Linked DNA regions of Glaciimonas sp. CA11.2. The protein of the gene in region 2 interacts with the protein of the main gene of each other region in a pairwise test. Links are inferred from orthologs where the notes say so. Each region holds a gene or a part of one and is shown on either strand. Other genes may lie near its edges.

What was found.
Region 1: the proteins of hflK (region 2) and ftsH interact in binary tests that used the Escherichia coli proteins (3 or more experiments, as listed by UniProt). The link is inferred for Glaciimonas sp. CA11.2 from one-to-one orthologs.

Annotation. Positions count from the first base shown.
Region 1 is NZ_JAVIWL010000001.1:4,169,937-4,180,559, reverse strand. What follows is about bases 3,930-6,852. They hold ftsH (ATP-dependent zinc metalloprotease FtsH), read right to left. Parts: upstream 6,375-6,852; coding sequence 4,485-6,374; downstream 3,930-4,484. Other genes in these bases: RGU75_RS18085 (RlmE family RNA methyltransferase), read right to left, coding at 6,561-6,852; folP (dihydropteroate synthase), read right to left, coding at 3,930-4,383. In the rest of the region: phosphate regulon sensor histidine kinase PhoR, read right to left, coding at 1-1,268; RGU75_RS18105 (response regulator), read right to left, coding at 1,270-1,968; glmM (phosphoglucosamine mutase), read right to left, coding at 2,027-3,364; more of folP, read right to left, coding at 3,541-3,929; more of RGU75_RS18085, read right to left, coding at 6,853-7,205; RGU75_RS18080 (YhbY family RNA-binding protein), read left to right, coding at 7,243-7,716; RGU75_RS18075 (DUF4149 domain-containing protein), read right to left, coding at 7,835-8,293; transcription elongation factor GreA, read right to left, coding at 8,498-8,974; carB (carbamoyl-phosphate synthase large subunit), read right to left, coding at 9,438-10,623. UniProt on the Escherichia coli protein: Acts as a processive, ATP-dependent zinc metallopeptidase for both cytoplasmic and membrane proteins. Plays a role in the quality control of integral membrane proteins.
Region 2 is NZ_JAVIWL010000001.1:3,615,546-3,621,286, forward strand. Bases 1,869-4,658 are described here. They hold hflK (FtsH protease activity modulator HflK), read left to right. Parts: upstream 1,869-2,504; coding sequence 2,505-3,812; downstream 3,813-4,658. Other genes in these bases: hflX (GTPase HflX), read left to right, coding at 1,869-2,465; hflC (protease modulator HflC), read left to right, coding at 3,812-4,658. Outside these bases: ribosome biogenesis GTPase Der, read left to right, coding at 1-934; RNA chaperone Hfq, read left to right, coding at 1,059-1,295; more of hflX, read left to right, coding at 1,335-1,868; more of hflC, read left to right, coding at 4,659-4,693; RGU75_RS15665 (ATP phosphoribosyltransferase regulatory subunit), read left to right, coding at 5,011-5,741.

The DNA.
Region 1 (10,623 bases), 560 kb from region 2 along the record:
ACCAAATGACCACGATGCCGCAACAAAACGTGCTTCACGATTGCCAGGCCAAGACCAGTACCCTGCGTCACCCGAGAACGTGTTTTATCAACGCGATAGAAGCGCTCAGTTAAGCGACTTAAATGCTCTTCAGCAATTCCGATGCCGTCATCACGAACCGTCAATGCGGCCCCCTCGCCGAACAACTTCCACGTTACTTGAATTGATCCACCATTCGGTGTGTAGCGCACAGCATTCGTTAATAAGTTAGTGAATGCGCTCTCAAGTTCGTCATGATTGCCTTTGAGATTAATGTCATCTGCTTCCAGCGTGATCAGATGCTTTCCTTCCGACAGAGCACGCGCCTGATCTAGAATATGATTGAGCATCGGGACGATTCGTACCGTATCACCAGAAGGCTGCTGAACCAACGATTCGAGCCTGGTTAAAGTCAGCATATCAGCGACAAGACGCTGCATGCGTTGACCTTGTTCCGCCATCAAATGTAGTTGACGCTGACGCGTCATCTGATCCATTTCAGTGGATAACGCATGCTCCAGGAAGCCGTTGATAACGGTTAAAGGAGTTCGTAATTCATGCGACGCATTGGCTATAAAATCACGACGCAAGGTCTCGAGTTTTTCCGCCTGTGTCACATCATGCGTAACTAGAATTCGCCGTCGATTATCAAAGGATATTAATTGCAGTTGTATTTTTCGATGGTGATGAACAAACGGAAGTGGTTGATCAAAGCTGCCCGACAACATGTAATTGACAAACTCTGGCGCACGAATCAAATTGGTCAGAAGGCGCCCTTCGTCGCGCACTCTATCTAGTCCTAAATGTTTTTCTGCAGCCGGATTACACCACTCCAAATGCATCACTCCATCCACAATCACCACACCGTCAGGAAGCAAACTCATGGCTTGGCGAAAACGCGCAAGCCATTCCACCATATCGACACGCGAGCGCTCGTCTTCTCTGCGAATATTTTCTAAACGTCGTGTTGAGTGCGCCCATAATCCCCAGGTTTTTGGACGCGGCGTCCCATAAGGACGATCCAACCATTCCTCGATACGAAATAGCGACCAAATTTGCAGAAATAGCAGGATGACTAAAGATAATCCAAACCAAATCAACCCCACTACCAAACCGTAGGAAGCCCCGATTGCCAACATGATCAGACACAGTAAAGCAAAACGCAATAATGTCGGCACCCAAAACGTACGGGCTTTACGCGTCGCTCGCTCCTGCACATTCACGAGGATTTCATCGGTGCGTATTGGCATTTCATGCAGTCGTGTCGTTGGACATTTTGTAGCCAACTCCACGGATCGTTTTAATGTAGTCCGCAGCTGAGCCCAACGATTTACGTAGCCGCATAATATGTACATCAACAGTACGCTCTTCGATGAAGGTATGATCGCCCCACACTTTATCGAGCAATTGTGCGCGTGAAAATATCCGTTCCGGATGCGCGATCAAAAAGCGAAGTAACTTGAATTCAGCTTGATCCAGTTCGATTGTCCGAGAGTCAACAGAAACTTGATAGCGGTCAGTATCAATATTGATCGCGCCATATTTTAATGTGTTATGGCCCAATTCCGGCACTTTACGCCGCAACAGAGCTTGAATACGAGCGACCAATTCTTTTGGTGAAAATGGTTTTGTAACGTAATCATCTGCCCCATCATTTAAGCCTCGAACTTTATCTTCATCCATACCCTTGGCAGTCAACATAATGACTGGCAAAGTGGCAGTCCGAACCTGACTACGCCACTCTTGCAGTAACGATAAACCGGAAGTGTCCGGCAGCATCCAGTCGAGTAATACTACTTGAGGTAACATCGCAGTGATTGCCGCGCGCGCCTCGTTGGCATTTTCAGCAATTTCGCAGGAAAATCCCGCATCATCGAGCGTAAACCTCAAGAGCTCAGCGATGCCAGGCTCATCTTCGACAATCAAAATATTAGTATGATGTTTTGACATCTGCGATATGAAAATAAGTTTGAAAATGCATACTGATAGTAATCCGGATTAAAAAAATTTAAACGGCAATTTTATCGACAATGCGACGCGCCATTGTCTGCGCCAAGTCCGCCGTTTTTGCCTCAACCATCACGCGCACCAACGGCTCGGTGCCAGACGCGCGAATCAATACGCGCCCATTGTTACCGAGTTCACTCTCGACTGCGGCTTTTTCGGCTACAACTTCGGGTTGCTGTTGCCAGTCGAAACCAGCCGCCACTCTGATGTTAATCAAGGTTTGGGGATACATGCTTATGTCCGCGGTAATTTCGGACAAGGATTGTCCGCTACGACTTAAAGCGGACAATACTTGCAGTGCTGACACAATACCGTCACCAGTCGTATGCTTATCCAGGCATAACAAGTGGCCAGATCCTTCTCCACCTAGCAACCAACCGCGCTCTTTCAATTGCTCTAATACGTAGCGATCGCCGACTTTAGCGCGTGCAAACTCCAAGCCCATTTGCCCAAAAGCCACCTCCAATGCCATGTTCGTCATCAGGGTGCCAACTACGCCGCTGACCATGCCGGTTTTCAACCTGTCTTTCACCACGATATAGAGCAATTCATCGCCGTTGTATATCCGCCCGGTAGAATCGACCATAATCAATCTATCGGCATCACCGTCCAACGCAATGCCTACATCGGCGTTGTTCGCACACACAGCAAGCGCCAGCGCCTCGGGCGCGGTCGCACCGTAACCGTCATTAATATTGAAGCCATTGGGTTGATTGCCAATAGAGATAACTTCAGCGCCTAACTCGTGAAATACATGCGATGCAATATGATATGCAGCCCCATGCGCGGCATCGACAACGATGGTCATTCCGCGCAAATCAAGGTCATTCGGAAACGTGCTCTTGCAAAATTCGATATAGCGGCCTGGTGCGTCATCCAGACGCTTAGCCTTACCTAATTTATCCGATGTTACACAACTCATCGGATGTTCCAGTGCGGCTTCAATAGCGGCCTCTACGCTATCATCCAGCTTATTTCCATGGGCTGAAAAAAACTTGATCCCATTATCGTCAAACGGATTATGCGACGCTGAAATGACAACTCCTGCAGACAGGCGCAATGCCCTTGTCAGGTACGCAACCGCCGGTGTCGGCATCGGTCCGGCCAGCATCACATCAACGCCAGCCGCCGCAAATCCAGCCTCCAAAGCAGCTTCCAGCATGTAGCCGGATACGCGTGTATCTTTGCCGATTAACACCGTTGGCTTGATTGCGGCAGACTCCGATTGCGCCAGCACTTTGCCAGCAGCGTAGCCAAGTCGCATTACAAAATCCGGTGTAATTGGAGCAATCCCCACGCGACCACGGATACCATCTGTACCAAAATATTTTCTAGTCATTTAAGGCCTGTTTTTAAATATTTATTATTTTTTTAGAAACGCTACCTTGTACACTATTCTCAACCAACTCCGACTATTTACGATAACCTAAGATTTTAGTCCGATACAAAAACGTTATACGCTGATAACTTCTCTCATCTGTCGCGCTCAATTCACAACAATCGCATCATCAAAATTTAAGCTAAACCAGCTTGCCAAACCGCCAGCGCATCAATCGTTTCTGCTACATCATGAACGCGCACGATTTTCGCCCCTTGAGCCACTGCTACGAGGGCCGCAGCAACGCTACCGGCCAAGCGCCTTTCAATCGGTTTGCCCGTCAAATTTCCTATCATGGTTTTGCGTGAAGCTCCAACCAACATTGGCAGATCCATCAATTGTTGCATTTTACCAATATTTCTTAGCAAAACGAGATTATGTGCGAGCGTCTTACCAAAGCCGAAACCAGGATCAATGCTAATGCGTGAACGTTCCACTCCTACTCGCTCCAAAGCTGCAACCCGTTCACCCCAAAAGCGCGTGACCTCGGCAAATACGTCGTCATATGCCGGCCTCTCCTGCATAGTTTGAGGCTGCCCTTGCATATGCATGACACATAATCCGCAATCACTTTCCTTGACCGCCTCAAGTGCACCGTCAGCTCGAAAAGCATTAATATCATTGATTAAATCTGCGCCGGCAGCAATTGCCTCGCGCATAACCATCGGCTTATAGGTATCAATTGAAAGAGGCTTACCACAATCGCGTAGCGCGTAGATAATCGGCATCAAGCGATCCAATTCTTCTGAGAGCGACACTGTGGGACTCCCGGGGCGACTAGACTCAGCACCAATGTCAATAATATCCACGCCGTCTGCGATCATTTGCTCCGCATGAGAAAGAGCAAATTCTAGCGAATAAAATTGCCCGCCATCGGAGAATGAATCTGGCGTGATGTTCAGAATTCCCATTACCAGTGGCCGTGCGTTGGGTGTATTTACCGCAAGGCGGTAGCGTCCACATTGAAAATATTGTTGCATTTTTTTATTCGTATACAGAAAAAGGGCGAGGATAAATCCTCACCCTTAGTTATTTACATCGAAAATTCTCGACTCACGATCACGCCACCTTCAGCTCGAAATCAGGCTGGTGCTGTCGCTGTCGGAGATATTCCACCACCTGACGAACTATCAGTCGGCGTCTTCTTTACCGGGATACCATATTTTGGCAAACGTGGCTCGAGGCCTTCCATGATGTCGTTAATTTGATCAGCATCAATTGTTTCCCAATCCAGCAAAGCCTTAGTCATGGCTTCGACTTTATCGCGATTTTCTTCTAGCAATCTACGCGATAAAGCGTATTGCTGATCCAAAATGCTGCGAATTTCTGCATCAACTTTTTGCTGAGTTGCTTCGGAAACAGTTTTTGAAGCCATCCGACCAAAATAAGCATCTTGCTCTGTATCTTCGTACACCATCGTGCCGAGGGTTTCCGACATGCCGTAACGCGTCACCATTGCACGCGCCAACTTCGTTGCGCGCTCAAAGTCATTCGATGCGCCAGTAGACATCTGGTGCATGAAGATCTCTTCAGAAATACGGCCGCCAAACAGAATAGCGATTTCTTCGAGCATCTTGTCTTTATACATATTGACACGATCATGCTCAGGCAACTGCCAGGTTAAACCTAACGCAAATCCGCGCGGCATAATGGTGACTTTATGTACAGGATCAGCTTTTGGAAGCAACTTAGCAACAACTGCGTGACCCGACTCATGATAAGCAGTGTTACGACGCTCTTCTTCGCGCATAACAGCCGATTTACGCTCAGGACCCATTACGATCTTGTCCTTAGCATCCTCGAAGTCCTGCATTTCTACTAAACGCTTGGTGCGCCGCGCTGCAAACAATGCGGCCTCGTTTACAAGATTAGCCAAGTCCGCGCCTGAAAAGCCTGGTGTACCACGCGCCAAAATATCAGCCTTAACGTCAGTCGAAATAGGCACTTTGCGCATATGCACATTGAGAATCTGCTCACGGCCACGTATATCCGGCAATCCAACTACAACCTGACGGTCGAAACGACCTGGACGCAACAGTGCTTTATCAAGCACATCAGCACGGTTGGTCGCAGCAATCACGATCACGCCCGAATTAACTTCAAAGCCATCCATCTCGACCAGCATTTGATTTAGTGTTTGTTCCCGTTCATCATTACCGCCGCCCATACCAGCGCCACGATGACGACCAACCGCATCAATTTCATCAATAAAAATGATACAAGGAGAATGTTTTTTGGCGTTTTCGAACATATCACGGACACGTGAAGCACCGACACCAACGAACATTTCAACAAAATCCGAACCGGAAATAGTAAAAAACGGTACCTTGGCTTCACCGGCAATCGCGCGCGCCAACAATGTTTTACCCGTTCCTGGAGGACCAACCATTAACACGCCATGCGGAATTCGACCACCCAACTTTTGAAATTTAGTGGGATCGCGTAGAAAATCTACAATTTCAGAGACTTCGTCTTTCGCCTCATCGCAACCTGCGACGTCGGCAAAAGTGACTGTATTAGTAGTTTCATCCAGCATCCGCGCTTTAGACTTCCCGAACGAGAACGCACCACCTTTCCCGCCGCCTTGCATTTGACGCATAAAAAATATCCAGACGCCGAGCAACAAAATCATCGGGAACCAAGATATGAAAATTTGCGACAGGAATGACGGTTCTTCAGGTTGTTTAACGTCGAACTTAACGCCGTTATTGAGTAAGTCGCCTACGAGCCCACGATCAAGGAACGTTGTAGTGGTCTTGATTTTTTTGCCGTCAGAGGTATTGGCAATAATATTACGATCTTCAATCACCGCATCAGTGATGTGTCCCGCCTTCACCTCGTTAATGAAGTCGGAATAAGCAATTGGCGCCGCACCGTTAGACAATCCTTTAGTATCGAATTGTTTAAATACGGTAAAGAGCACCAAGGCAATGACCACCCAGATGGCGGCTTTTGAAAACATGTTATTCACTAGAACTCCTTGAGCGCGCGACGCGCCGATAGTCGTGGTGCTTCGGGTTGGGCTCGCACTGTGTTTATTGCTTTCGGGCTGAAACCTGATTTTACTCGGAATCACCAGTCGTTACTAGGTTGGATATGTGGACACACCCATGAAAAATCAAGGATAAATCCACAATAAAGTGTTTAAAATCGAAATTTAAGCCGAATTCTTTAAATTCCGGCCCAATAAAAATATTTCTGACGATTTATCACGGCTCGCTTTCGGTTTTCTAGAGCCAACACTCTCGAATGTTGCGCGAAATTTGCTTAGTATCTCGTTATATCCTCGGCCATTGAAGCATTTCGCCAACAACACGCCAGACGGCTTCATGTGATTTACAGTAAATTCAATTGCCAAATCAATAATTTCCTCCATCCGTGCGGCATCCGCTATGGCAATACCTGATAGATTAGGGGCCATATCAGACAACACAAGGTCAACTTTACGACCAGCTAGCAACCGTTCAAGTTGAGAGAGACTTTCTTGCTCGCGAAAATCCCCCAGGATAAAATGCACATCGGCAATAGGATCCATCGGTAATATATCCAATCCAATAACCATTCCATGGATTCCGCCGCCTTCTTGACCGGATAATTTATTACGAACGTATTGAGACCAGCTTCCAGGTGTTGAGCCAAGGTCAACTATAATTTGCCCTGGCTTAATCAACTTATCAACTTCGTCGATTTCTTTTAGCTTATAAGCAGCCCGGGCGCGATAGCCTTCTTTCTGTGCCAGCTTCACATATGGATCATTAATGTGATCGTGTAGCCAGTTTTTGTTTAATTTCTTCTTTGCCATTCGCGTAGAATACCGTTTTTAAGGAATTTTTATATTTATGTTGAAACTCACACCCGCCGAGCGCAGCGAACTCCGCGCCGAAGCCCATGCACTAAGTCCAGTTGTCCTGATCAGTGAAGAAGGTTTAAAACCTTCACTGATGAAGGAAATTGACAACAGCCTGAATTCTCACGGCCTTATCAAAGTGCGTGTATTTGGCGACGACCGCGAAGCGCGGATTGCAATCTACGAAACTATTTGCGACAAACTCGGTGCCGCGCCGGTACAACACATTGGTAAACTCCTGATAATGTATCGCCCACAAAAAGATGCTGCTAATAAGGCACGCACCGAAACACGTGGTAAGGGTATGCGGGAAGTCACTATCGTTAAACCAAGTCCAAGTGGCACAAAGCGCCCGTCAGTTACCAAGGTAATGGTAAAAGGCAATGAACGCGTTACTGCTGGTGGCAATATTAAACGTGAAAAACCACGTCAAAAGAGCCGCAAGAAATCTGCGCTTGGTCAGTAATTGTGAACTAAGCACGCGATACATTAAGCTCATGAAAGTGCGCGTATTTTACCCGAAGTTGCAAGGGCAAAACCCATAAAGGTGAATTCCCTTGCAACGATATTGACCGGGTCGCGCGTTAACGCAATGTGCGTAGCTTTAAAATCAGGCCCATTCCAAACAGGCTTTGGATGAGATATATGCCGCTTGCGACGCCGTGTAAAATTCCGAATTGTGTTTTAGCAGCCGGACTCATAATGCCACCGGATGCGATCGCCTCGCGTAGCGATGCCATGAACGGCTGAATACCAAAATAGCCAACCACAGTACAAAGCAGCATCACCAAAGTTAAACGCAATAAAGTTTTGCGCAACGGCGCGTTATCATCTGCGGTCCGAAAACCAAATAACAGCGTTAGCAACAGCCCACAGGCAACACCGAGCCAAGCCTCAACTCTAAATAAACTACCGGCAATCGTGCCTGCTAAAGCGCGATCTGCCAATGTTGCAAATAATGTCGGCGCAACCACGTATCCAACGGTCCATAAGCTGCCAACCCATAAGGTGGCAATCAATAATCTTGCGCGCACTACTATCATTGTGTCCTCTGCCGCGGCCGCAATCGACCGGGTCTCAATGGAAATACTAACGGCTTATTTTCTCCGCACTTCCAGTAATACTGACAAGCTATCAACACAGGAAACTATCTGGATGATTTCACGTAAGCTACCCGAAATGCAATCAGCCTCTTGTGTGTACCCTCGTTAGGGTTACACACACGAACTACCCAATCATCAAAAAATTTAGATGTAGCGCACTTCCAAAATTTCGTACTCGCGAATCCCGGACGGCGCTTGAACGCCGACCACGTCGCCAGCACTTTTACCGATTAAGGCACGAGCAATCGGCGAGGTAACAGAGACTTTTGAAACTTTTATGTCTGCTTCATCCATGCCAACGATTTGGTAAGTCACCTTATCGCCAGTCTCCAAATCTTCGAGATCAACAGTTGCAGCAAAAACTACACGACCATCCGCATCCAGCGTAGTCGGATCAATGATTTGCGCTGCACCTAATTTACCTTCTAGATCGGCAATCCGACCTTCGATAAAACCTTGACGCTCTTTGGCTGCGTCGTAATCGGCATTTTCCGAAAGATCGCCGTGCGCACGCGCCTCAGCAATTGCATTGATCACGGATGGGCGCTCTTTGGTTTTCAGGCGTACCAGTTCAGACTTCAGTAATTCGGCGCCAAACTTGGTAAGAGGTACTGAGCTCATAGGAATCTTATTCAAATCTAATTAAAGTTGTCAATTTGACGAATTGATGTTGTTGTGCCCCGTCGCGGTGACACTCTTAACAACATTCGCCAGCGTTATTTTCTAGTCTTGCATAGTGGAACGGGATACAAAATAGAGCAGCGATACAAAAAATCTAACTACCTGCCAAAAAATCGACACTGCTCTTTTAATCCGAAAGAATCGTGCCAATAAAATGCCACGGAGGTCACAAACGGCACCGAATTTCGGCACTGTGTGCGACCTCCGCGTGGGACGTCTAAAATCTGCATCTCATCTTACTACTCAGGCATTGATTGGTGCTAAGTAGAACTCAAAAATCCTCATAGTCATTGAGACTACTTCGACTTTTCTGCCTCATTTAACGCAAACTGATTGCCCCGATCAGCATAGTTGTCGCTACAACTCGTAGCGACTTACCAAGAGGATAGTGATACGTATGGACTTAGTGTAAGGTTTTATGCAGACCTTGTAAATCGTAGACGTTCAACTCATCAAGATGCCGCATACCCTGAACCGCCGCCTCCGCTCCCGCGATGGTGGTGTAAGTCGTCGCCCGCGCTTGCAAGGCTGATGTGCGGATAGCGCGTGAATCGACAATCGCACTACGCTTCTCTTCGACCGTATTAATGACCAATGTAATTTCATTGTTCTTAATCATGTCGACGACATGTGGACGACCCTCAACCACTTTGTTGACAGTCTTCACCGGAATACCCGCTGCATGAATAGCGGCAGCTGTGCCCTTCGTGGCGACCACTGAGAATCCCATCGCTACTAAATCCTTGGCAACTTTCACTGCACGTGGCTTATCGCTAGCTTTAACGCTGAGAAATACCTGACCCGATGTTGGCAATTTGATACCGGCACCGAGTTGCGATTTAACGAAAGCCTCGCCGAACGTTTTGCCCACGCCCATCACTTCACCGGTTGACTTCATTTCCGGCCCCAGAATGGTATCCACGCCGGGGAACTTAACAAACGGGAATACCGCTTCTTTGACACTGAAGTATTTCGGTACGACCTCGTCCTTGATCCCCTGACTATCCAGAGATTGGCCGACCATGCAGCGCGCCGCAATCTTAGCCAATTGCAAACCGGTAGCCTTAGAAACAAACGGCACCGTACGCGATGCACGCGGATTAACCTCTAGAACGAACACAACATCCTTGCCATCAATCTGCTGAATGGCAAACTGCACGTTCATCAAGCCGACCACATTCAGGCCTTTAGCCATCAATGCAGTCTGACGCTTCAACTCATCAATAGTTTCCTGCGCCAAAGAATAAGGTGGCAGCGAACATGCTGAGTCCCCCGAATGGACACCCGCTTGCTCAATGTGCTCCATGACGCCACCGATGAATGTACGCTCGCCATCTGATAAGCAATCGACGTCGACTTCAATCGCGTCGTTCAGGAAACGATCCAGCAATACCGGAGAATCGTGCGAAACCTTCACGGCTTCACGCATGTAGCGCTCAAGATCACGTTGCTCATGGACGATTTCCATAGCACGACCACCCAATACATAGGACGGGCGCACTACCAGCGGATAGCCTATTTCCTGAGCCAGACGCAATGCGTCTTCTTCAGTACGTGCTGTACGGTTTGGTGGCTGACGGAGATTCAAA
Region 2 (5,741 bases):
CTTGGGCGATCCGTATGTCATTTCTGCTGCCCATGGTGATGGTGTTGCGGATCTGGTGGAAGAGTCGCTTGATCTTGCTTTTGCGCAGCGTCCTCCAGAAGTTGAAGAGCCGGTCAGCAATGAGAGAAGTATCAAAATTGCGATTGTAGGTCGTCCTAACGTCGGTAAGTCAACGTTAGTTAACACCTTGCTGGGAGAAGAGCGCGTAATTGCGTTCGACATGCCGGGAACAACTCGCGACTCTATTGAAATTCCTTTTGAGCGTGATGGCACCCAATATACGTTAATCGATACCGCCGGAATTCGTCGGCGTGGTAAGGTTTTCGAAGCAATTGAGAAATTTTCGGTCGTGAAAACGCTTCAGTCGATATCCGAAGCGAATGTGGTGTTGTTACTACTTGATGCGCAACAAGACATATCTGAACAAGATGCGCATATCGCGGGTTTCATTTTGGAAACAGGTCGTGCGTTGGTGGTCGGCATTAACAAATGGGATGGCTTAACCAGCGAGCGCCGCGATGAAATTAAAATTGATCTTGATCGCAAACTGAATTTTCTCTCTTTTGCAAAATTTCATTACATATCAGCTTTGAAGTCTACCGGTATTGCACCGTTGATGAAGTCTGTCGATGCTGCGTACGCTGCCGCGATGTCGAATTTGACAACGCCGAAACTAACAAGGGCATTGCTGGAAGCCGTCGAGCATCAGCAGCCGCGACGTAAGGGCTCAATCCGTCCTAAACTGCGCTATGCGCATCAGGGTGGTATGAACCCGCCGATCGTCGTGATACACGGCAATTCACTCGAAGCGATTGATGCCAACTACAGGCGTTATCTTGAAAAATACTTTCGTGAAACTTTTTCACTAATTGGGACTCCATTACGTATCGAGTTCAAGTCGGGGAAAAACCCGTTTGCACGTCCGGTAAAATAGTTCGTTGGCAGTAATGTGAGAAATCGTTTACATTCGTCATACACCACCGAGTCATACATAGAAGCTCCGTCAAATAAGGCGGGGTCTGTTTGACTTCTAATCACAACAACATAGTGGAGTAGCCATGAGTAATAAAGGGCAATTGTTACAAGACCCGTTTCTGAACGCCTTACGTAAAGAGCACGTTCCGGTTTCGATATATTTAGTAAACGGTATTAAGCTGCAAGGTCATATTGAATCGTTTGATCAATACGTTGTGCTCTTACGCAATACCGTCACGCAAATGGTATACAAGCACGCGATTTCGACTGTTGTTCCTGCACGGGCTGTGACGCTTAATCTTGAAGCAGACGCAGAATAATCAATCGCTGTCAGTTTGGGCAGCTATTCGACTCCTCCCATGCGCGCCGCACTAGTCGGCGTGGACTTCGGCAAAGGTGACTTTGCCGCAAGTCTGGAAGAACTATCCTTGCTCGCAAAATCGGCGGGGGCGATGCCAATCATCACCATCACCGGAAGGCGAGGGGCGCCGGATGCCGCGTTATTCGTCGGTTCAGGCAAGGCGCAGGAAGTTGCCGATGCTGTGCATGATGATGAGCTAGAGATCGTTATTTTTAATCATGCACTGTCCCCTGCACAGCAACGCAATCTTGAGCGCGTATTAAAAGTGCGTGTACTTGATCGGACGAGCTTGATTTTGGACATTTTTGCCCAACGTGCTAAGAGTCACGAGGGTAAAGTGCAGGTTGAGTTAGCGCAACTTCAACATTTGGCGACGCGCCTTATTCGAGGCTGGACCCATCTGGAGCGTCAAAAAGGGGGGATTGGTCTACGTGGCCCCGGCGAAACGCAACTTGAAACTGATCGTCGTCTGATCGGGGACCGTGTTAAGGCATTGCGTGGTCGGTTAGAGAAATTACATCGACAACATGCTACGCAACGGCGCGCACGTGGGCGCAGTAACGTTCCTTCAATTTCTCTGGTTGGTTATACTAATGCGGGAAAATCGACGTTGTTCAATGCCTTGTCCAAAGCCGGCGTGTACGCGGCAGATCAATTATTCGCGACGTTGGATACGACTTCACGAAAAATTTACCTTGGGGAAGGTGCCAATGCAGTGATTTCGGATACTGTAGGTTTTATTCGTGAGTTACCGCATCAATTGGTCGCCGCGTTCAGGGCAACGCTTGAAGAAACAATCCATGCAGATTTGTTGTTACATGTTGTAGATGCTGCCAGTCCGACCAGATTGGAACAGATCGAGCAAGTTAATTTAGTCTTGAAAGAGATCGGTGCTGATCATATTCCGCAGATTTTGGTGTGGAACAAGATTGATGCCGCTGAGTTGGAGCCGGGGATAGAGCGTAACGAGTATGATAAAATCCAGCGTGTTTTTGTAAGTGCTCAAACTGGCGCCGGTCTTAATTTAATGCGTCAGGCTATTACTGAATTTGTAACAGATAGCAACGCGGCGAGGGTCGAGCAACACCAAGGTGAGAATACCCAAGATTTGCAGTTAAAACGCCTCTAACGAGCATTCCAACCTATTTCTATACCGGATCACGATCGAATGCTTGGTTCTATATTAAAAAAACTTGGTGTCAAATTTTCGCTAAACGACCCGCAGTGGGGTCGTAATTCGCAAAATGACAACCAACAAAACAACGACGGCAAAAAGCCGAACAATGGCCCTCCAGATCTCGACCAGCTATGGCGCGATTTTAACCAACGTATAAATCGCTTTTTTGGTAACAAAAAAAATGGCGGTGGCAGCGGTGGCGGTGATTCTAATGGCGGAGGCAGTGGTTTTCCTACAGGGAAAAGCGCTGGTGTTGGCGCGGGCGTTATCGCCGTCATCGTTGCTTTCCTTTGGTTGGCTAGCGGTTTTTTTACCGTTCAGGAAGGCCAAACTGGTGTCGTAATGACATTTGGAAAATATAGCCACTCCACTATGGCCGGTTTTAACTGGCGCTGGCCGTATCCGATTCAAAGTCATGAGATTGTCAACGTTTCAGGCGTTCGGACAATTGAAGTTGGTTATCGCGCCAATGCTAAAAATAAGCAACCTAAAGAAGCGCTCATGCTGACTGAAGATGAAAACATCATCGATATTCAGTTTGCAGTTCAGTATAAACTTAAAAATGCTGCCGACTGGCTCTTTAAAATTCGAAATCCGGAAGAAACGGTACGTCAGGTCGCCGAAGCTTCAATTCGTGAAATCGTTGGTAAAAGCCAAATGGACTTTGTGCTGTACGAGGGGCGCGAAAAAGTTGCGTTAGATGTTAGTCAGTTAATGCAGCAAATTCTCGATCATTATCAGAGTGGAGTACAAATCACGAATGTGACGATGCAAGGTGTACAACCACCTGAACAGGTCCAGGCCGCTTTCGATGATGCGGTTAAAGCAGGTCAGGATCGCGAACGGCAAAAGAATGAGGGCCAGGCTTACGCTAATGACGTGATTCCTAAAGCGCGTGGCGCAGCTTCTCGTTTGCTCCAGGAAGCCGAGGCGTATAGTGCCCGTGTTACTGCGAATGCCGAAGGTGATGCATCACGTTTCAAGCAAGTGCTGACTGAGTATCAGAAAGCGCCAGCCGTCACCCGTGACCGTATGTATTTGGATACTATGCAACAGATTTTTGCGAATACGACTAAAGTCATGATTGATGCCAAGAGCGGAAATAATCTATTGTATTTGCCATTAGATAAGTTGATTGCCCAATCCGTAGCATCAGGTTCGGCTGGCAACGCAATGCCGAATACAGGAGCTACAGGTGTCAGTCCAGCTACTGCGCCGGTAGCAACGGTTAAAGAGAGCGATGCGCAGGCAGTTATTGACTCGCGTTCCCGTGACACACGTGATCGGGAGAGCCGCTAATGAATCGCTTAATATCTCTCGCTGTAGGTCTGTTTATCGTAATAGGAATATTGCTTTCGACGGTATTTGTAGTTGATCAGCGTCAATACGGCATCCTGTTTGCCTTCGGTGAAGTGAAGCAGGTAATTAATGAACCTGGTTTGCATTTTAAATTGCCGGCTCCGTTTCAAAATGTCGTATTTTTGGATAAGCGGATTTTGACGATTGATCCGCCAGAAGCAGACCGGTTTATCACTGCCGAAAAGAAAAATATCCTCATTGATGCTTTCGTAAAGTGGCGTATCACCGATCCTAAGTTGTTTTTCGTCAGTTTTGGTGTGGACGAACAACGTGCTCAAGATCGCATGTCTCAAATTGTCAAAGCGGCGTTGAACGAAGAAATAACTAAACGCACAGTGCGTGAGGTAATTTCAGGCGAGCGCGGCAAGGTGATGGATGCGTTGCGTAAGAAGGTGGCGGAAGAGGCCAGGCAGATTGGAGTTGATATTGTTGACGTGCGGTTAAAGCGCGTCGATTATGTTGATCAGATTAATGCTTCTGTGTATGACCGGATGAAGTCCGAGCGTGCTCGTGTTGCCAATGAATTACGATCTACTGGTTTTGCTGAGTCTGAAAAAATTCGGGCTGATGCAGATAAACAACGGACTGTGATTTTGGCTGAAGCTTATCGTGATGCAGAAAATATGCGAGGCGAGGGCGATGCCAAAGCTTCACAGACTTATGCGCAAGCGTTTAGCAAAAGTCCAGAGTTCTACAAGTTTTACCGTAGTCTTGAAGCGTACCGGGCAAGCTTTAAGAGTCGCCATGATTTGATGGTGATTGATCCGAACTCCGAGTTCTTTAAGTATTTCAAGAGTCCGGGAGTTGGTTCGGCTAAATGAGCGAATAAGTAAAGATCTGACCCAAAAAAGATTGTCTGAGGTTAATATTTAGTGGCTTGTCGCATACCGCGACAGTCACTAAAGTCGTTAACAACACTGATCCAGGTCGTAATTTAATGGCGTCATTTATCGAGACGCCATTTCTTTTTTTGGTGGCGAGGATAATTTCTGATACATTCGGCACTGTCTGGTTTGCGGCACGCACGCGGAGTGGATTGTATGCACGGATTGTTGGGTTGTATACTCCGTCGCGTTTGATAATGATGGTTTCCTGCACTGGTAAGTTCCGGTGCTGAATTTTTTGGTTTATTTTTTATATGCCTAATTGGCTTCTTCCTGAAAACATTGCCGATGTTTTACCGTCCGAGGCGCGTAAGATTGAGGACTTAAGACGTTTAATTCTTGATAACTTTCGCGTGTATGGTTACGAACTTGTGATGCCGCCGATGTTGGAGTACGTCGAATCGTTATTGGCAGGCGCGGGGCAAGATACCGAATCGATGACCTTTAAACTGGTCGATCAATTATCTGGTCGTACACTTGGAATCCGAACTGATATGACAACGCAAGTGGCGCGAATTGATGCGCATTTGCTCAATCGTTCGTCGCTTACGCGACTTTGCTATGCGGGTAGTGTTTTACGCACCCGTCCGTCCGGTTTGCATGCGACTCGCGAGCCATTTCAGATTGGTGCAGAGATTTATGGACATGCAGGACTTGAAGCGGATGCAGAAATTCAACATCTTGCACTAGCTTCGCTTGCGCTTGCTGGTATCACCAAGGTTCGTTTGGATTTGTGCCACGTCGGTATTTTACGAGCGATTATTGCTGAAGACCCCGCTAAAAAAGACGAAATTGCGCTAGTTAAGTTATTAGAAGCAAAAGACACTCCGGGTTTATTGGAAATAAGTGCATCCTATGGTGCTGTGACGCGTGCCGCTATACTAGCTTTACCGAATTTGTATGGCGATAGCACCGTGATTCAGCGAGCACGTGACATATTGCCAAAATTACCAGAAATTACCAAAGCGCTGGATGAACTACAAGC